3 regions of the Alkalihalobacterium alkalinitrilicum genome follow, and region 2 is predicted to be linked to each of the others. Evidence: a T-box and tRNA genes for the amino acid it is inferred to sense, from the RefSeq annotation. Region 2 holds a T-box; the other regions hold tRNA genes.

Region 1 (6,860 bases), 550 kb from region 2:
TAGGTCTTGTGTTGGATTAGGATATGTGTTGTCTTTAGAAATATCTAAAACGTAATCAGGAATTTTCGCTTTCTTCTCTTCCCCTTTATTCTCTTCAGCCAATCCATTTAACGGTAACGAAAACAAAAATAATATAAGAATACATAGCGACACCTTTCGCATCGACTTTTCCTCCTTCTTTCTATAACTGTCCGATTGACCTTAGTTTTTTCAATCTATAAAAATTTATCCATCTAAAAAAGACTTCGTTCCGAAGCCTTTTTCTTGTTATATACTAACAATTTTTTTTACGCGTCTATAGAACACTTGGATTAATGGCCCGATACTTAAGGTAACCACTATCGTTCCAATTCCAATCGGACCTCCTACAATTAAAGCAACAATTAAAGCCGTAATTTCGGCTATTGTTTTCGCCACCATCAAGGGCAATCGTAAGAGATCTTTTAAATTCAACATCAACCGATCGATTGGTATGATCGCAAAGTCTGCTTGTAAATAGGTCGATATTCCAAGCCCCATTAAGATAACTCCTAATAAAAGAACAGCAGCTTGTATTGGCAACTCCGTCAAGCGAATGTTTTGAAATACAATCAACAACCAAAAATCAATAAAATAACCTAAGACAATAACCGTTAGTAATGAGTGAATTTCTGGGCGGGCCCGTGCTATTAGAGCATTCACAATGATTAAAATAACTCCAATTAGAATAACCCATGTACCTACTGTTAAACCAACTCGATTGGATAAGCCTACATTTAACGCATCCCAAGCTCCTGCTCCAAGGTTAGCAATGATCGTAAATGTGATCCCTATCGATAAAATTAATAAACCTATTAAATAACATAAAGTTCTTCGCATTTTAGATGACATTTTTTCTCACCTCTTATTGAGTAGAATTTACATATATTACATAAACTATCCATATTACCCTTTGTAGATAAAGGAGGCAGTATTTTGGATTTTCACTGGGTATGGAAAGCCATTATAATTGTATTTGTAGGGGTTATGATATTACGGCTTGGTGGTAGAAAATCAATCTCCCAATTAACCGTCTCCCAAACCGTTATTATGATTTCCATTGGGAACTTAATGATACAGCCAGTAAGTGAGCGAAACATTTGGATTACATTTCTCATTGCACTTTTACTTATTCTTACTTTAATTTTTATTGAATTTCTTCAAGTTAAGTTTGACAAAGTTGAAAGTTTTTTTACTGGAAAATCAATTATTGTAATCGAAGATGGTGTAATCAATATTAAAAACTTAAAAAAATTAAGACTTACAGTCGATCAATTAGAAATGCGCTTACGTCAAGCCAATGTGCAACACATTAGTCAAGTTAAGTGGGCAACTGTTGAAGTTAGCGGCCAACTTGGCATTATATTAGATGAACAAAGTCAATTAGCTACCAAAAAAGACATACAAACATTATTAGATTATATTCACACTAAATTTCCTTCAGGCCAAGCTCCACCAATTATTACTGAGCAAAAAAAATATCCTACGCTGTTTACAGAATCAATAACTAAGAAACACCAAAATGGCGCTCCACCAAGACAATTGGACTGAATCAACGTTATCAGTCCTCTTTAGTCTGCTAAAGGTACCTGGCGCTAAAAAGGGAATTACCTATAAACGGTAATTCCCTTACATATGTATATTCTCTTTATTTATGAATAGAATGGTGCGGGTGAAGGGACTCGAACCCCCACGTCAAAGACACTAGATCCTAAGTCTAGCGCGTCTGCCAATTCCGCCACACCCGCAAAAACAAAAAATGGTGAGCCATGAAGGACTCGAACCTTCGACCCTCTGATTAAAAGTCAGATGCTCTACCAACTGAGCTAATGGCTCCCGAATTAAATGTAGCTTATTCACTTTGATTTTTGAACGAATATCTTCCTAACACAAAAATGAGTATTAACTTATTACTCATTTTAATAAACTTTTTTTAAGTTTATAGTGGTGCCGGCGAGAGGACTTGAACCCCCAACCTACTGATTACAAGTCAGTTGCTCTACCAATTGAGCTACACCGGCATGGTGGAGGATGACGGGCTCGAACCGCCGACCCCCTGCTTGTAAGGCAGGTGCTCTCCCAGCTGAGCTAATCCTCCATGAAAACTGGAACAAAAAAATTTAAATTGGTGACCCGTACGGGATTCGAACCCGTGTTACCGCCGTGAAAGGGCGGTGTCTTAACCGCTTGACCAACGGGCCAGTAAGTGGCTCCACAGGCAGGACTCGAACCTGCGACCGATCGGTTAACAGCCGATTGCTCTACCAACTGAGCTACTGTGGAATAATATATGGTGGGCCTAAGTGGACTCGAACCACCGACCTCACGCTTATCAGGCGTGCGCTCTAACCAGCTGAGCTATAGGCCCTATTGAATTTAAATTCGTCATGGTCGGGAAGACAGGATTTGAACCTGCGACCCCCTGGTCCCAAACCAGGTGCTCTACCAAGCTGAGCCACTTCCCGTATTAAATTGGCGCGCCCTGAGAGATTCGAACTCCCGACCTTTTGATTCGTAGTCAAACACTCTATCCAGCTGAGCTAAGGGCGCATATGGTGCCGAGGGCCGGACTTGAACCGGCACGGTAGTCACCTACCGCAGGATTTTAAGTCCTGTGTGTCTGCCAATTCCACCACCCCGGCTAGACAGACTATTTTCTTGGAGCGGAAGACGGGACTCGAACCCGCGACCCTCACCTTGGCAAGGTGATGTTCTACCACTGAACTACTTCCGCATAATGGCTGGGCTAGCAGGATTCGAACCTACGCATGACGGAGTCAAAGTCCGTTGCCTTACCGCTTGGCTATAGCCCATAAATTTTTATACTATTAAAATGGGGCGGCTGATGGGAATTGAACCCACGAATGCCGGAATCACAATCCGGTGCGTTAACCACTTCGCCACAACCGCCACAATATAATGGTCTCTCTGGCAGGGGCAGTAGGAATTGAACCCACACTGACGGTTTTGGAGACCGTAGTTCTACCTTTAAACTATGCCCCTAGAGTAAAAAATGGTGGAGGGGGACGGATTCGAACCGCCGAACCCTCAGGGAGCGGATTTACAGTCCGCCGCGTTTAGCCACTTCGCTACCCCTCCAACATTAAATGGTGGCTCGGGACGGAATCGAACCGCCGACACATGGATTTTCAGTCCATTGCTCTACCGACTGAGCTACCGAGCCTTATTCAACTTGCGATAAGCATTGAATTTCTTGCTTCTCTAAACTCTAATATTTTATGGCGGTCCCGACGGGAATCGAACCCGCGATCTCCTGCGTGACAGGCAGGCATGTTAACCGCTACACCACGGGACCACACTAAAAGTTATTTTGGTTGCGGGGATAGGATTTGAACCTATGACCTTCGGGTTATGAGCCCGACGAGCTACCAGACTGCTCCACCCCGCGACGTTATATAGCTTACGGATGATGTTTTTTCTAAGAGGTCATCGTTTCCTCTTCTCGTAACGCTTTGTAGCTTGATGCGTCACGACATGTCGATGTGAATTCATGAAGTATAGCTCCATGCTCCACCCCGCGATAATATGAATGCTTATGGATGATGTTACTCATCGAAGCAATTGGCTTTCTTTTTCTCTACTTGCGTTTCCTCGAAATGGATTCGATGATATACAGTAAATAGATGGTCTAAGTTATTAAATAAATATGGGGGAGGAAGAGGGATTCGAACCCCCGCGCGGTTTAACCCGCCTGTCGGTTTTCAAGACCGATCCCTTCAGCCGGACTTGGGTATTCCTCCGAATGAAAAATCCTGGTGGAGCCTAGCGGGGTCGAACCGCTGACCTCCTGCGTGCAAGGCAGGCGCTCTCCCAGCTGAGCTAAGGCCCCAGATAATATTTATTTAATAGCCTAGCGACGTCCTACTCTCACAGGGGGAAGCCCCCAACTACCATCGGCGCTGAAGAGCTTAACTTCCGTGTTCGGCATGGGAACGGGTGTGACCTCTTCGCTATCGCCACTAGACTTATAAAATTGTGATAAGCTTCGCATTTCTTCGTTGGCTGCGCTCCCTGCGTTGCTCATGTACCCTTCAAACGTACATTCCGCTACTCGTGAACTTGCCGCCTCGAACTACTCGCTTCTAACAATTTTCTATTAGGATTTTTGATAAGCTGCGAATTTCTTCGTCAGTTTCAATTCTTGCGGTGCTCCGACGTACAGGATGTACTAGTGCCGACGTTGTCACAGGACGTGACGAACTTAGTCGGTTACCTTTCCGATACGCTCCACTCCTCAGAATTTCACTTCCTCGAACTTCTTGCTTCTGAAAATCCTTTTTTAAGTTGTGATAAGCTTCGAAGTGATTCGATGCTTATGATTGAGAGTCATTCTCTCAAAACTGGATAATGTACTAGAAGAATATCAACGCTTTATGTTTTGGATAAGCCCTCGACCGATTAGTATCTCTCAGCTCCACGTGTCACCACGCTTCCACCCGAGACCTATCAACCTCATCATCTCTAAGGGGTCTTACTTACTTAACGTAATGGGAAATCTCATCTTGAGGGGGGCTTCACGCTTAGATGCTTTCAGCGCTTATCCCGTCCACACGTAGCTACCCAGCTATGCTCCTGGCGGAACAACTGGTACACCAGCGGTGTGTCCATCCCGGTCCTCTCGTACTAAGGACAGCTCCTCTCAAATTTCCTACGCCCACGACGGATAGGGACCGAACTGTCTCACGACGTTCTGAACCCAGCTCGCGTACCGCTTTAATGGGCGAACAGCCCAACCCTTGGGACCTACTTCAGCCCCAGGATGCGATGAGCCGACATCGAGGTGCCAAACCTCCCCGTCGATGTGGACTCTTGGGGGAGATAAGCCTGTTATCCCCAGGGTAGCTTTTATCCGTTGAGCGATGGCCCTTCCATGCGGAACCACCGGATCACTAAGCCCGACTTTCGTCCCTGCTCGACTTGTAGGTCTCGCAGTCAAGCTCCCTTATGCCTTTGCACTCTACGAATGATTTCCAACCATTCTGAGGGAACCTTTGGGCGCCTCCGTTACTGTTTAGGAGGCGACCGCCCCAGTCAAACTGCCCACCTGACACTGTCCCTGAACCGGATCACGGTTCGAGGTTAGAACTTCAATACAGCCAGGGTAGTATCCCACCGACGCCTCCACGTAAGCTGGCGCTCACGCTTCCAAGGCTCCTACCTATCCTGTACAAGCTGTACCAAAATCCAATATCAAGCTACAGTAAAGCTCCATGGGGTCTTTCCGTCCTGTCGCGGGTAACCTGCATCTTCACAGGTAATATAATTTCACCGGGTCTCTCGTTGAGACAGTGTCCAAGTCGTTACACCATTCGTGCGGGTCGGAACTTACCCGACAAGGAATTTCGCTACCTTAGGACCGTTATAGTTACGGCCGCCGTTTACTGGGGCTTCGGTTCACAGCTTCGGCTTGCGCCTAACCACTCCCCTTAACCTTCCAGCACCGGGCAGGTGTCAGCCCCTATACTTCGCCTTGCGGCTTCGCAGAGACCTGTGTTTTTGCTAAACAGTCGCTTGGACCTATTCACTGCGGCTCTCTCGGGCATACACCCTAACAGAGCACCCCTTCTCCCGAAGTTACGGGGTCATTTTGCCGAGTTCCTTAACGAGAGTTCTCCCGAGCGTCTTAGAATTCTCTTCCCGCCTACCTGTGTCGGTTTGCGGTACGGGCACCTCTCACCTCGCTAGAGGCTTTTCTTGGCAGTGTAGGATCAGGAACTTCGGTACTTAATTTCCCTCGCTATCACAGCTCAGCCTTTATGGTAAGCGGATTTGCCTACTTACCAGCCTAACTGCTTAGACGCGCATCCATCAGCGCGCTTACCCTACCTTACTGCGTCCCCCCATTGCTCAAACGGTGAGGAGGTGGTACAGGAATTTCAACCTGTTGTCCATCGCCTACGCCTTTCGGCCTCGGCTTAGGTCCCGACTTACCCTGAGCGGACGAGCCTTCCTCAGGAAACCTTAGGCTTTCGACGGAGGGGATTCTCACCCCTCTTTTCGCTACTCATACCGGCATTCTCACTTCTAAGCGCTCCACCAGTCCTTCCGGTCTGACTTCGCTGCACTTAGAACGCTCCCCTACCCCTGTCCGTAAGGACAAGCCGTAGCTTCGGTGATACGTTTAGCCCCGGTACATTTTCGGCGCAGAGTCACTCGACCAGTGAGCTATTACGCACTCTTTAAATGGTGGCTGCTTCTAAGCCAACATCCTGGTTGTCTGGGCAACTCCACATCCTTTACCACTTAACGTATACTTGGGGACCTTAGCTGACGGTCTGGGCTGTTTCCCTCTTGACTACGGATCTTAGCACTCGCAGTCTGACTCCCGAGGATAAGTATTTGGCATTCGGAGTTTGACTGAGTTCGGTAATCCTGTGGGGACCCCTAGCCCAATCAGTGCTCTACCTCCAATACTCTTCCCTCGAGGCTAGCCCTAAAGCTATTTCGGGGAGAACCAGCTATTTCCGAGTTCGATTGGCATTTCACCCCTACCCACACCTCATCCCCGCATTTTTCAACATGCGTGGGTTCGGGCCTCCATTCAGTGTTACCTGAACTTCACCCTGGACATGGGTAGATCACACGGTTTCGGGTCTACGACCACGTACTTATTCGCCCTATTCAGACTCGCTTTCGCTGCGGCTCCGCCTTATCAGCTTAACCTTGCACGGGATCGTAACTCGCCGGTTCATTCTACAAAAGGCACGCCATCACCCGTAAATGGGCTCTGACTACTTGTAGGCACACGGTTTCAGGATCTCTTTCACTCCCCTTCCGGGGTGCTTTTCACCTTTCCCTCACGGTACTGGTTCACTATCGGT
Region 2 (6,860 bases):
TAGCAAAAAATCTAACAAACTATGATTCTCAAGGGATTGGAAGCCCTTTCAAAAACTAATTTGAGAAAAAAGTTCTATTTCGAAATTAGAAAAATCTATCGTTTTTTTTTACGAATATGCAAAACTTGTCTTTAATACTCGATATTTTAGTATTTTTCTAATAAAATTATTATTAACTTTATTGCATGAAAAAAGCTAAGCAAATTAAATTTTGCTTAGCTTTTTTATATTATTTAATATTTATACTTGTTTTATTCCCCATATAAGGACGTAATACATTAGGGATCATAACACTACCGTCTTCTTGTTGATAATTCTCCAAAATTGCCGCAACAGTTCGACCTAACGCTAATCCAGATCCGTTTAATGTATGAACATACTCTGTTTTACCTTTTGCTTCTCGTTTAAAACGAATATTGGCTCTTCTTGCTTGGAAATCCTCAAAATTACTACAAGAAGAAATTTCTCGATATGTACCATAGCTCGGGATCCAAACTTCAATATCGTATTTCTTAGCTGCTGTAAATCCTAAATCTGCTGTACACATACTCATAACACGATAAGGAAGCTTTAATAATTGAAGAACTTTCTCAGCGTGTCCAGTTAGTCTCTCAAGTTCCTCATACGACTCTTCTGGCTTTACAAATCGAACTAGCTCCACTTTGTTAAACTGATGTTGTCGAATGAGTCCTCTAGTATCTCTTCCTGCAGAACCAGCTTCTGAACGAAAACAAGCGCTAAAAGCTGTATATGCGATCGGCAATTGTTCCACTGATAAAATTTCATCTCGATGTAAATTTGTTACAGGTACTTCAGCTGTTGGAATGAGAAAATAATCTTCTTCAGTTATTTTGAAAGCATCTTCCTCAAACTTTGGTAATTGCCCTGTTCCAATCATACTTGTGCGATTGACCATGTAAGGAGGTAGAATTTCTTCGTAACCATGCTCATCTTGGTGTAAATCCATCATAAAATTCAGTAATGCTCGTTCTAATCTTGCACCAAGTCCTTTGTAAAATACAAATCGACTTCCAGTTACTTTGGCTGCTCTTTCAAAATCTAGTATTTCTAACTCTGTTGCAATGTCCCAATGTGGTTTTGCCTCAAAAGAAAATTCAGGCCGTTCCCCCCATTGTCTAACTTCGACGTTGTCATCTTCACTTTGACCGACAGGAACCGTTTCGTGTGGAATGTTAGGAATCGTCAAGAGTAAATAATCTAACTGTTCTTCAATTGTTCGAAGTTCGTCGTCTAATTCTTTTACTTTATCGGATACTTCACGCATCTCTAAAATTAGATGATCTGCCTCTTTTTTCTCACGCTTCAATTGAGCGACTTCTTGAGAAACTGCGTTTCTTTTACTTTTTAATTCTTCTACAGAAACAATTATTGTTCTTCTTTTTTCGTCAAGATCTTGAAACTGATCAATTCCTGATAATTCTTCTCCACGCATTTCTAGTTTCTTTTTAATTTCACTAAAATCCTTACGCAATAATTTTATATCAAGCATACTTATTTACCCTCCTATACAATACTTTCCTTATTACCATTATTCACTATTTACTAATCAATTAAAAGTCTCTATACATTTATGCCACGAGGTATAAGAAATAAACAGTTTACTGATAGTAAATAGTACCTTTCCCATTTTTAACATCAAAATGTTAAAAATGGGAAAGGATAAAAAAACGCAAAAAGCCCTCATCCCTATCTAAGGGACGAGAGCACCCGCGTTGCCACCCTTCTTGCAAATAGAAAACATCTATTGCCTCTTATAACAGATAACGGCTGTTACCGGAAATGCTTTTGAATATACTTTCATTGGCATTCCACTCAGGGGGCAGAATTCACAAACGGTTTCGATCGGTTTTCACCAACCACCGACTCTCTAAATACGAAATTCGTTTGCTACTAAATCCCATCAACGCATTACTTTATTACGCTTGTACTTTTTGTTTTATTGATTCACGGACCATTTCTACAAAATACTGATGAAAGCGATGGTCATCTGTTAATTCAGGGTGAAAAGAGCAAGCTAAGTAATGCCCTTGTCTCGCTACAACAATCTCTTCATTAAACTTTGAAAGGATTTCAACAGTTTCATCTACATCTACAATAAGCGGTGCACGAATAAATACAGCACGAATATCATCACCGACTCCTGTTACAATTAAGTCCGTTTCAAAGCTTTCACGTTGTCTACCAAAGGCATTTCTCTGTACAGTCATATCCATGAACCCTAAATGTCCTTCAGGTTGCCCGACAATATGTTTGGACATAAGGATAAGGCCTGCACACGTTCCAAAAATGGGTTTACCCTTAGCTCCGAATTCTTGTAGCGCTTCAAAAAATCCATACTCATCAATCAATCGGCGCATTGTCGTACTTTCTCCACCAGGGAAAACAAGGCCATCAACATTTTCTAATTGCTCGACTTTTTTTATAATTACGGTTTCTATATCAGGAGCTGCAAGACATTTTATATGTTCTCGAACTGCCCCTTGAAGAGCAAGAACTCCAATTTTAATCATATCTAAGCTCCCTCCCTAATTGAGTAGGAATTTTACCAACCACGCTCTTGCATGCGCTCAGAAGGATTTAATGAAGAAATTTCAATTCCTTTCATCGCTGACCCTAGATCTTTAGAAAGTTCAGCAATCAAAGCATAGTCTTGGAAATGTGTAGTTGCTCTAACAATTGCACGAGCAAATTTTTCAGGATTATCTGACTTAAAGATACCAGAACCAACGAATACTCCGTCAGCACCTAACTGCATCATTAACGCAGCATCAGCAGGAGTAGCTACACCACCAGCTGCAAAGTTAACGACTGGTAATTTACCTTCCTTTTGAATTTGAAGTAAGATTTCATAAGGTGCACCTGTGTTTTTCGCTTCAGTCATTAGCTCGTCCGTTGACATAGAAACAATTTTACGAACTTGAGACTGCATCATTCGCATGTGACGCACAGCTTCTACGATATTTCCTGTTCCAGGCTCACCTTTTGTACGAAGCATTGCTGCACCTTCACCAATACGACGAGAAGCTTCACCAATATCACGAGCTCCACAGACAAAAGGAACTGTATATTCATTTTTATTTAAATGATATACTTCATCAGCCGGCGTTAAGACTTCACTCTCATCAATATAGTCAACACCTAATGCTTCTAGCACACGTGCTTCTACAATGTGACCGATACGGCATTTAGCCATAACTGGTATTGAAACTGCTCCCATAACTTCCTCAACAATTGTTGGGTCAGCCATACGAGCTACCCCACCTGCTGCACGAATATCTGCAGGAACACGCTCTAATGCCATAACTGCAACTGCACCTGCTGCTTCAGCAATTTTAGCTTGTTCTGCATTGACAACGTCCATAATAACGCCGCCTTTTTGCATTTCTGCCATTCCACGTTTTACGCGATCTGTACCCGTTTCTACCATTCGTAATTCCTCCTATACATTCTATGAGCTCTTCGTGTTGTTTTTATATCGTAGCTATGTAATTCTACCTAGCAACACGCACAATATAATAAATTTTCAGTAATTATTGTACCACTTTTCTAAAGTAAAGCAAATGCAAAGTAGAGAAAGAAGGTTGGATTAATTAAACCAACCTTTTACTGTGTCCGCAACATTCGTCCAAACATTTGAGATAAAGCCACCAACTCCACGCATCCCTCGACTAAAGAAACCTGCACGTTCTACAGCTTCTGCCGTCTCAACCTGTACTATTTCATGTTGAACCGCATTAGCATACAAATGGCTATATTCTGTATCTCCTTGATGAATTGCTGTCAAAGTACCAATAACTTCACCTTGTTCAATTGGTGCAATGAGCTCACCATCTTCAGTAACCAGATTAGGATCTAACTCTAAGAGAGGGGCAAAAAATTCTTCATCTCCAGATTTCAACAACACTTTTAAAGGTTCACTTACTGTAACTTTTACTTCACGTGCTTTTCCATTGACTACTGGTAATGTTGTTACACCTTCTTCAAATACATCTTCAAGGTGAACTTCGTATTGATTAAAATTATTAAAACCGTAGTCTAAAAGGCGCTGGGTTTCAGTAAATCTATCATCTAAATCTTTCAAACGCATGACAACAGAAATTAATGTAACTCCATTTTTTTCAGCAACACCAGTAAAACAGTATCCTGCTTCATTAGTATATCCTGTTTTTAGTCCTAACATCCCATCATACTCATGCTTTAATCCTGGTAACATCTCATTCCAGTTTTTCATGCATGTCCAATCATTTAAACAAGCTTGTGTATCTACGTCTGTTAATACTTCACCTTGAAACCGTTGCATCGGGATACTTGCGGTATCTAACATTTCTGGAAAATCATTAATTAAATGAAAGGCAAGTTTAGCGGTTGCTCGGGCAGATAAACGGTTTTCATCATTTTCATTACCAGCAACATGCTGACCAAGATATGACCGATTTGGTAAACCCGTTGAGTTCACAAAGCTGTAATCATCTAGTTCTAACTCTTCTGCCTTCTCATTCATTCGTTCAACAAATGTAGCATACGAACCACCTGCAATGACTTCTGCAAGTGCAATGGTCGCTGCATTTCCAGATTCAATAGCCATTGCTTCATACAAATCTTTTACAGTATACATTTCTTCTGGGTCTAAGAATACATTTGAAGATCCAGCTTGGTGTGACATATTACTAACAAAACTATTAATCGGAACCGTTTGATCCCACATAATCGTTCCTTTATGAATTGCTTCTAACACCAAGTATTCTGTCATCATTTTTGACATACTTGCTGGCGGTAACATGACATCTGCATTTTTTTCAAACAATACTTTCCCAGTATTGGCATCTACTAAAATAGCAGATTCAGCTACTAAATCTATGCTTGCTTCAACTTTTTGGAATGAACCAAAAAAAGTAACAAAAACAATGGCACAAAGTAACGTATGGACTACTACTTTTTTATATCTGTGTATCATTAACAACCACTCCTCTTTATTCATTACACAAACGGTATTGTAACACATCTACACATAAAAAAATAGATAGGTAAAGTACCTATCTATTACAGTTATGTTAAGGGTTTTGACCTAGTTTTTCTACGATTGAATCGAGTAATTTGGTGCTTCTTTCGTAATTTGCACGTCATGTGGATGACTTTCTCTTAAACCTGCACCTGTAATTCGGATAAATTGTCCATTTTCTCGTAAATCGGTAATTGTTTTAGTACCACAATATCCCATTCCAGCACGTATACCTCCAATTAATTGGTGTATAGTGTCTGAAAGTGGACCTTTATAAGGAATACGCCCTTCGATTCCTTCAGGAACTAGCTTTTGATTATTTTCTTGGAAATAACGGTCTTTACTGCCTTTTTCCATAGCTCCAATAGAACCCATACCTCTATATACTTTGAACTGACGTCCTTGATAAATTTCACGTTCACCAGGACTCTCTGATACTCCTGCTAATAGACTTCCTAACATAACTGCATGGCCACCTGCAGCTAATGCTTTTACGATATCACCAGAATACTTTATACCACCGTCTGCAATAATCGATACACCATGTTTTCTCGCTTCAGTAGCGCAGTCATAAACGGCTGTAATTTGAGGAACTCCTATCCCAGCAATAATTCGTGTCGTACAAATGGATCCTGGACCAATTCCCACTTTTACAACACTAGCTCCAGCTTCAATTAAATCTCTAGTTGCTTCAGCTGTTGCAACATTACCTGCGACTATATCAAGATCTGGATACTCTTTTCTAACCTCACGTACTTTTTGTAAAACACCTTGAGAATGTCCGTGTGCAGTATCAATTACAATAATATCTACACCAGCTTCAACGAGTGCCTTTACACGAAGCATCGTATCTGCAGTAACACCTACAGCTGCACCAACAACTAATCTGCCTTGACTATCTTTTGCTGAATTAGGAAACTCAATCACTTTTTCAATATCTTTAATGGTGATGAGTCCTTTTAAAATGCCTTCATCATCCACAAGTGGTAATTTTTCAATCTTATACTTTTGCAATATTTTTTCTGCTTCTGCTAACGTTGTACCAACAGGAGCAGTTACCAAATCTTCCTTTGTCATAACATCATCAATTTGAATTGAATAATCTTCAATAAACCGTAAATCTCGATTTGTAAGAATTCCAACTAACTTTTGCTTTTCATCAACAATTGGTACACCAGAAATACGAAACTTACCCATTAAATGTTCGGCATCAAAAACTTGGCGATCAGGTGTTAAATAAAACGGATTTGTAATTACACCACTTTCAGATCGTTTCACACGGTCAACCTGCTCAGCTTGTTCCTCGATGGACATGTTTTTATGTATAATACCAATTCCACCTTCTCGTGCCATAGCGATTGCCATACTAGCCTCAGTTACAGTATCCATCCCTGCGCTTATAATTGGCATATTGAGTTTCAACTTTGCGGTTAATTCCGTTTTAACTGAAACATCTTTAGGAAGAATCTCTGATTTTTGCGGAACGAGCAATACATCATCAAAGGTTAAACCTTCTTTAGCAAACTTATTTTCCCACACAATAATTCCCTTCCTCTCCTATAAATAAGTTCTAAAAGGAGGACAAAAAGCTCCAAGAATTTCGAGGTTTGCAGTTGAATAGCACAGCGCATGCTTTCCATAGATGAGTAACGCAGCAGCAAACCAATGATGAAATTCGTTAGGAATCTTTCCTGGACTTTTTGAACAAACCTCTCATATAAATAAGTTTTTCCTGTAAATATTATTTGTAGCTTAACAATTGGTTAAACTACTGTCAAGAAAGGAAAAGTAATTAGATTTTTCTAAAGATTATCATAACAAGCTTTATGAAGAAAGGGTA
Region 3 (6,860 bases), 1.2 Mb from region 2:
CGGTCAACATGTGATATTTCTGTTAACACTATTCGTTTTGAATATAATTTAACAGCAGCCATAAAGGAAATCCTATCTGGTGAAGATCTGGCCAAAAAATATATAAAATTAGAAACAAAAAAGAGCGACGTTGATGAGATTGCCGCTCAGCTAAAAGATATTAATAAGTCCATTGAAACACTTCATGAAAAAATAGACAAGCTACTTGATTTATATTTAGATGCAGACGTTAAATTATCTAAAGAAAAATTAGTAGAACGTCAAAAAAGTTTAGAAAATGAATTGGAATTCCAGCAAAAGAGACAAAGGCAGCTCGAAGCAAAATTAGCAACACTGAAGAAAAACGAGTGGAATTACAACATGATTTATCAGTATTTAGAAGTTGCAAAGGACTTCGATACCGAACTAACTGCATTAGAACAAACTCAATTAGTTGGTCGCTTATTCCCTACTGCTAAAATGTATAGCGATAAAATAATTATGATTGCTGAAATTGGTGACGTTCCAGTAGAGGTTGAGGTACCAATTAATGAGGACCTTAACACCTGGCATCACACGAAACAAGCATCATATAAGGAAAAATACAGGGGTAAACTTTAGTGTAATAATCATATGTTATTACCCCTGTTCATCTCGATTAATGTAAAACCATATTGTAAGTTTTTCCAATATTTCATGGTAACACCTCTAACGAAAGAAATAGTATTATTAATAATGGATGTCATAAATACCAGTCCTGAGCTAAGAGAAGCAGAAAAGAAAGATATAGGGAAATAAGGGGATGCTGTTAAAATGTAAGGGGTAGTCAAAAAAAGAACAAATGAAAAATGAATAGAAAGAAGAATAGAAATGTAACATCGAAAAGAGGGGGACATACTCATAGGTTAATAATAAATGGCATCACTCCTTTAATTCATCTACATTGATAATACGATAAAATAGACTAAATGCCTTTTAAACTTTAAAAAATTTACGTAAAATTTACAGAATTACTAAAAACGATTATTCACCAAAGATAGTGGCATACGATGTATATACTTATACACTACTCTCTTAAAATCAAAAAAACCTCAGAATACCTGAGGTCAACGATTTATGTATATGGTGCGGGTGAAGGGAGTCGAACCCCCACGTCATAAGACACTAGATCCTAAGTCTAGCGCGTCTGCCAATTCCGCCACACCCGCTTGTATTTAGTGATGAGCCATGAAGGACTCGAACCTTCGACCCTCTGATTAAAAGTCAGATGCTCTACCAACTGAGCTAATGGCTCCAAAATTAAAGTAGCTTATTCATTATAATGTTTCTTACGTTTTTAACTATACACCGAATTTATAAGTTTTCAGAAAAGTAAATGTTCGTTGTTCTACCAAAGAGGTAATAATTTTCCAATTAAAGTATTTTTAAACTACTTACACAAACTGAAAAAATTCAAATAATGAAGTTGGTGACCCGTACGGGATTCGAACCCGTGTTACCGCCGTGAAAGGGCGGTGTCTTAACCGCTTGACCAACGGGCCATAATGGCTATGGCGGAGAAGGAGGGATTTGAACCCTCGCGCCGGTTACCCGACCTATACCCTTAGCAGGGGCACCTCTTCAGCCACTTGAGTACTTCTCCAAAATTATTTATGGTGGGCCTAAGTGGACTCGAACCACCGACCTCACGCTTATCAGGCGTGCGCTCTAACCAGCTGAGCTATAGGCCCATTAAAAATGGAGCGGGTGATGAGAATCGAACTCACGACATCAGCTTGGAAGGCTGAGGTTTTACCATTAAACTACACCCGCATATATGATGGTCGGGAAGACAGGATTTGAACCTGCGACCCCCTGGTCCCAAACCAGGTGCTCTACCAAGCTGAGCCACTTCCCGATAAATATGATAATTGTATTTAGACTTATTTTCCCCTAATCTACTCATGCTAGAATATGGAGCGGAACCCGCGCCCCTCACCTTGGTAAGGTGATGTTCTACCACTGAACTACTTCCGCAAAATGGCTGGGCTAGCAGGATTCGAACCTACGCATGACGGAGTCAAAGTCCGTTGCCTTACCGCTTGGCTATAGCCCACTGAAGTACATCCATACTTAGCAGAAATTATGATAAAAGAAAACAATTTATTTTCAAATGGGGCGGCTGATGGGAATCGAACCCACGAATGCCGGAACCACAATCCGGTGCGTTAACCACTTCGCCACAACCGCCATGTGAAATTAAATGGTGGAGGGGGACGGATTCGAACCGCCGAACCCTCAGGGAGCGGATTTACAGTCCGCCGCGTTTAGCCACTTCGCTACCCCTCCATTATTATGGCGGTCCCGACGGGAATCGAACCCGCGATCTCCTGCGTGACAGGCAGGCATGTTAACCGCTACACCACGGGACCACATTTAAAGAACTTACATAATCTTTTACTATAATCTTAAAGTACTACCTTTGTGCCTTTCAGGACAGCACCCCTTATCTAACTTAGCACATTTTTTTGGTTGCGGGGATAGGATTTGAACCTATGACCTTCGGGTTATGAGCCCGACGAGCTACCAGACTGCTCCACCCCGCGATAATATGAATGCTTATGGATGATGTTACTCATCGAAGCAATTGACTGTCACTTCCTCTACTTGCATCACTTCGTAGTTTTATGCGTCGAGACAAATCGATGTTTTTTCATCGATGTGTTGCTCGTTGCTCCACCTGGCGGTAATATGAATGGTGTTAATTATTAAATAAATATGGCGGAGGAAGAGGGATTCGAACCCCCGCGCGGTTTAACCCGCCTGTCGGTTTTCAAGACCGATCCCTTCAGCCGGACTTGGGTATTCCTCCGAATGAAAATTCCTGGTGGAGCCTAGCGGGATCGAACCGCTGACCTCCTGCGTGCAAGGCAGGCGCTCTCCCAGCTGAGCTAAGGCCCCAGATAATATTTATTTAATAGCCTAGCGACGTCCTACTCTCACAGGGGGAAGCCCCCAACTACCATCGGCGCTGAAGAACTTAACTTCCGTGTTCGGCATGGGAACGGGTGTGACCTCTTCGCTATCGCCACTAGACTTATAAAATTGTGATAAGCTTCGCATTTCTTCGTTGGCTGCGCTCCCTGCGTTGCTCATGTACCCTTCAAACGTACATTCCGCTACTCGTGAGCTTGCCGCCTCGAGCTACTCGCTTCTAACAATTTTCTATTAGGACTTTGATAATGCTTCTGAAAATCCTTTTTAAAATTGTGATAAGCTGCGAATTTCTTCGACGCTTATGATTGAGAGTCATTCTCTCAAAACTGGATAATGTACTAGAAGAATTTCAACACTTTATGTTTTGGATAAGCCCTCGACCGATTAGTATCTCTCAGCTCCACGTGTCACCACGCTTCCACCCGAGACCTATCAACCTCATCATCTCTAAGGGGTCTTACTTACTTAACGTAATGGGAAATCTCATCTTGAGGGGGGCTTCACGCTTAGATGCTTTCAGCGCTTATCCCGTCCACACGTAGCTACCCAGCTATGCTCCTGGCGGAACAACTGGTACACCAGCGGTGTGTCCATCCCGGTCCTCTCGTACTAAGGACAGCTCCTCTCAAATTTCCTACGCCCACGACGGATAGGGACCGAACTGTCTCACGACGTTCTGAACCCAGCTCGCGTACCGCTTTAATGGGCGAACAGCCCAACCCTTGGGACCTACTTCAGCCCCAGGATGCGATGAGCCGACATCGAGGTGCCAAACCTCCCCGTCGATGTGGACTCTTGGGGGAGATAAGCCTGTTATCCCCAGGGTAGCTTTTATCCGTTGAGCGATGGCCCTTCCATGCGGAACCACCGGATCACTAAGCCCGACTTTCGTCCCTGCTCGACTTGTAGGTCTCGCAGTCAAGCTCCCTTATGCCTTTGCACTCTACGAATGATTTCCAACCATTCTGAGGGAACCTTTGGGCGCCTCCGTTACTGTTTAGGAGGCGACCGCCCCAGTCAAACTGCCCACCTGACACTGTCCCTGAACCGGATCACGGTTCGAGGTTAGAACTTCAATACAGCCAGGGTAGTATCCCACCGACGCCTCCACGTAAGCTGGCGCTCACGCTTCCAAGGCTCCTACCTATCCTGTACAAGCTGTACCAAAATCCAATATCAAGCTACAGTAAAGCTCCATGGGGTCTTTCCGTCCTGTCGCGGGTAACCTGCATCTTCACAGGTAATATAATTTCACCGGGTCTCTCGTTGAGACAGTGTCCAAGTCGTTACACCATTCGTGCGGGTCGGAACTTACCCGACAAGGAATTTCGCTACCTTAGGACCGTTATAGTTACGGCCGCCGTTTACTGGGGCTTCGGTTCACAGCTTCGGCTTGCGCCTAACCACTCCCCTTAACCTTCCAGCACCGGGCAGGTGTCAGCCCCTATACTTCGCCTTGCGGCTTCGCAGAGACCTGTGTTTTTGCTAAACAGTCGCTTGGACCTATTCACTGCGGCTCTCTCGGGCATACACCCTAACAGAGCACCCCTTCTCCCGAAGTTACGGGGTCATTTTGCCGAGTTCCTTAACGAGAGTTCTCCCGAGCGTCTTAGAATTCTCTTCCCGCCTACCTGTGTCGGTTTGCGGTACGGGCACCTCTCACCTCGCTAGAGGCTTTTCTTGGCAGTGTAGGATCAGGAACTTCGGTACTTAATTTCCCTCGCTATCACAGCTCAGCCTTTATGGTAAGCGGATTTGCCTACTTACCAGCCTAACTGCTTAGACGCGCATCCATCAGCGCGCTTACCCTACCTTACTGCGTCCCCCCATTGCTCAAACGGTGAGGAGGTGGTACAGGAATTTCAACCTGTTGTCCATCGCCTACGCCTTTCGGCCTCGGCTTAGGTCCCGACTTACCCTGAGCGGACGAGCCTTCCTCAGGAAACCTTAGGCTTTCGACGGAGGGGATTCTCACCCCTCTTTTCGCTACTCATACCGGCATTCTCACTTCTAAGCGCTCCACCAGTCCTTCCGGTCTGACTTCGCTGCACTTAGAACGCTCCCCTACCCCTGTCCGTAAGGACAAGCCGTAGCTTCGGTGATACGTTTAGCCCCGGTACATTTTCGGCGCAGAGTCACTCGACCAGTGAGCTATTACGCACTCTTTAAATGGTGGCTGCTTCTAAGCCAACATCCTGGTTGTCTGGGCAACTCCACATCCTTTACCACTTAACGTATACTTGGGGACCTTAGCTGACGGTCTGGGCTGTTTCCCTCTTGACTACGGATCTTAGCACTCGCAGTCTGACTCCCGAGGATAAGTATTTGGCATTCGGAGTTTGACTGAGTTCGGTAATCCTGTGGGGACCCCTAGCCCAATCAGTGCTCTACCTCCAATACTCTTCCCTCGAGGCTAGCCCTAAAGCTATTTCGGGGAGAACCAGCTATTTCCGAGTTCGATTGGCATTTCACCCCTACCCACACCTCATCCCCGCATTTTTCAACATGCGTGGGTTCGGGCCTCCATTCAGTGTTACCTGAACTTCACCCTGGACATGGGTAGATCACACGGTTTCGGGTCTACGACCACGTACTTATTCGCCCTATTCAGACTCGCTTTCGCTGCGGCTCCGCCTTATCAGCTTAACCTTGCACGGGATCGTAACTCGCCGGTTCATTCTACAAAAGGCACGCCATCACCCGTAAATGGGCTCTGACTACTTGTAGGCACACGGTTTCAGGATCTCTTTCACTCCCCTTCCGGGGTGCTTTTCACCTTTCCCTCACGGTACTGGTTCACTATCGGTCACTAGGGAGTATTTAGCCTTGGGAGATGGTCCTCCCTGCTTCCGACGGGGTTTCACGTGTCCCGCCGTACTCAGGATCCGTCTCGGAGAGACGATCATTTTGGCTACAGGGTTGTTACCTTCTCTGACGGGTCTTTCCAGACCGCTTCGCCTATGATCGTCTTTTCTTACTCCATGTGAGACGTCCTACAACCCCAAGAGGCAAGCCTCTTGGTTTGGGCTAATTCCGTTTCGCTCGCCGCTACTCAGGAAATCGCATTTGCTTTCTCTTCCTCTGGGTACTTAGATGTTTCAGTTCCCCAGGTCTGCCTCCTCATACCCTATGTATTCAGGTATGGGTACCATCCCATTACGGATGGTGGGTTCCCCCATTCGGATATCCCCGGATCAAAGCTTACTTACAGCTCCCCGAGGCATTTCGCTGTTCGTCGCGTCCTTCTTCGGCTCCTAGTGCCAAGGCATTCACCGTGCGCCCTTTCTAACTTAACCATTCGACAAATGATAAGCGGCGGATTACTTCGTTGACTGCGCTCTCGGCGTTGCTCATGTACACTTTAAACGTACATTCCGCTACTTGAGAACTTGCCGCCTCGTACTCCTTGCTTCTAATTTGTCTCTTAAATCTATAAAGGTTGTTGAATTCTTGACGACTCAAGTTACTCTTGGTTACACAAAGTGCAATCCAGTGAAATCTTGATGTCATTTCTAGTCATTATCCAGTTTTCAAAGAACGCTTTAGATAAAAATTACTTTTGAGTATTCTCAAAAGTAGATTTATATTTTATTACAAATAAGACGTTTTTTCAATGGTAATTGAAGGAAAACAATCCATTTGTATGAGAGTGAGTTCTCTCAAAACTGAACAAGGTAACTGACTTCAATTACAACTTGAACAGTCATCTAAGTTATACTTCTTGCAGCCTTGCATCGAGGAAGCTTACTTCGAAGCGTTGCTCGTAGACGCAGATGCAAAAAGTAAATCAGAGAGTTTTGAGTTCTCTCAAAACTGAACAAAAAAGACCAAAGCGTACATACTCGAAGTATGCATCGACTAGAGTAAATACTCCATAGAAAGGAGGTGATCCAGCCGCACCTTCC

Evidence for each region. The T-box of region 2 lies ahead of serS (serine--tRNA ligase). A T-box ahead of a tRNA ligase gene usually reads a tRNA of that ligase, here a tRNA-Ser.
Region 1: it has a tRNA-Ser gene. The T-box ahead of serS (serine--tRNA ligase) is inferred to sense a tRNA for this amino acid. The anticodon was not compared.
Region 3: it has a tRNA-Ser gene. The T-box ahead of serS (serine--tRNA ligase) is inferred to sense a tRNA for this amino acid. The anticodon was not compared.

Annotation. Positions count from the first base shown of each region.
Region 1 is NZ_KV917368.1:3,178,704-3,185,563, forward strand. It holds gene BK574_RS15300 (YfkD famly protein) at 1-162, opposite strand, end outside; gene BK574_RS15305 (YczE/YyaS/YitT family protein) at 268-870, opposite strand; gene BK574_RS15310 (DUF421 domain-containing protein) at 955-1,569, shown strand; tRNA gene BK574_RS15315 (tRNA-Leu) at 1,683-1,766, opposite strand; tRNA gene BK574_RS15320 (tRNA-Lys) at 1,779-1,854, opposite strand; tRNA gene BK574_RS15325 (tRNA-Thr) at 1,964-2,039, opposite strand; tRNA gene BK574_RS15330 (tRNA-Val) at 2,041-2,116, opposite strand; tRNA gene BK574_RS15335 (tRNA-Glu) at 2,145-2,219, opposite strand; tRNA gene BK574_RS15340 (tRNA-Asn) at 2,226-2,301, opposite strand; tRNA gene BK574_RS15345 (tRNA-Ile) at 2,310-2,386, opposite strand; tRNA gene BK574_RS15350 (tRNA-Pro) at 2,407-2,483, opposite strand; tRNA gene BK574_RS15355 (tRNA-Arg) at 2,492-2,568, opposite strand; tRNA gene BK574_RS15360 (tRNA-Leu) at 2,572-2,660, opposite strand; tRNA gene BK574_RS15365 (tRNA-Gly) at 2,678-2,752, opposite strand; tRNA gene BK574_RS15370 (tRNA-Gln) at 2,757-2,831, opposite strand; tRNA gene BK574_RS15375 (tRNA-His) at 2,853-2,928, opposite strand; tRNA gene BK574_RS15380 (tRNA-Trp) at 2,948-3,021, opposite strand; tRNA gene BK574_RS15385 (tRNA-Tyr) at 3,033-3,117, opposite strand; tRNA gene BK574_RS15390 (tRNA-Phe) at 3,127-3,202, opposite strand; tRNA gene BK574_RS15395 (tRNA-Asp) at 3,259-3,334, opposite strand; tRNA gene BK574_RS15400 (tRNA-Met) at 3,351-3,427, opposite strand; gene BK574_RS28855 (hypothetical protein) at 3,458-3,592, opposite strand; tRNA gene BK574_RS15405 (tRNA-Ser) at 3,687-3,779, opposite strand; tRNA gene BK574_RS15410 (tRNA-Ala) at 3,793-3,868, opposite strand; rRNA gene rrf (5S ribosomal RNA) at 3,888-4,003, opposite strand; rRNA gene BK574_RS15420 (23S ribosomal RNA) at 4,418-6,860, opposite strand, start outside.
Region 2 is NZ_KV917368.1:3,724,649-3,731,508, forward strand. It holds gene serS (serine--tRNA ligase) at 230-1,510, opposite strand; T-box leader at 1,712-1,934, opposite strand; gene pdxT (pyridoxal 5'-phosphate synthase glutaminase subunit PdxT) at 1,938-2,531, opposite strand; gene pdxS (pyridoxal 5'-phosphate synthase lyase subunit PdxS) at 2,564-3,448, opposite strand; gene BK574_RS18165 (D-alanyl-D-alanine carboxypeptidase family protein) at 3,608-4,975, opposite strand; gene guaB (IMP dehydrogenase) at 5,096-6,559, opposite strand.
Region 3 is NZ_KV917368.1:2,560,142-2,567,001, forward strand. It holds gene BK574_RS12180 (recombinase family protein) at 1-600, shown strand, start outside; tRNA gene BK574_RS12185 (tRNA-Leu) at 1,103-1,187, opposite strand; tRNA gene BK574_RS12190 (tRNA-Lys) at 1,201-1,273, opposite strand; tRNA gene BK574_RS12195 (tRNA-Glu) at 1,446-1,520, opposite strand; tRNA gene BK574_RS12200 (tRNA-Ser) at 1,531-1,621, opposite strand; tRNA gene BK574_RS12205 (tRNA-Ile) at 1,633-1,709, opposite strand; tRNA gene BK574_RS12210 (tRNA-Gly) at 1,718-1,791, opposite strand; tRNA gene BK574_RS12215 (tRNA-Pro) at 1,800-1,876, opposite strand; tRNA gene BK574_RS12220 (tRNA-Gln) at 2,000-2,074, opposite strand; tRNA gene BK574_RS12225 (tRNA-His) at 2,133-2,208, opposite strand; tRNA gene BK574_RS12230 (tRNA-Tyr) at 2,223-2,307, opposite strand; tRNA gene BK574_RS12235 (tRNA-Asp) at 2,315-2,390, opposite strand; tRNA gene BK574_RS12240 (tRNA-Met) at 2,488-2,564, opposite strand; tRNA gene BK574_RS12245 (tRNA-Ser) at 2,738-2,830, opposite strand; tRNA gene BK574_RS12250 (tRNA-Ala) at 2,844-2,919, opposite strand; rRNA gene rrf (5S ribosomal RNA) at 2,939-3,054, opposite strand; rRNA gene BK574_RS12260 (23S ribosomal RNA) at 3,320-6,251, opposite strand; gene BK574_RS28100 (hypothetical protein) at 6,241-6,465, opposite strand; rRNA gene BK574_RS12265 (16S ribosomal RNA) at 6,834-6,860, opposite strand, start outside.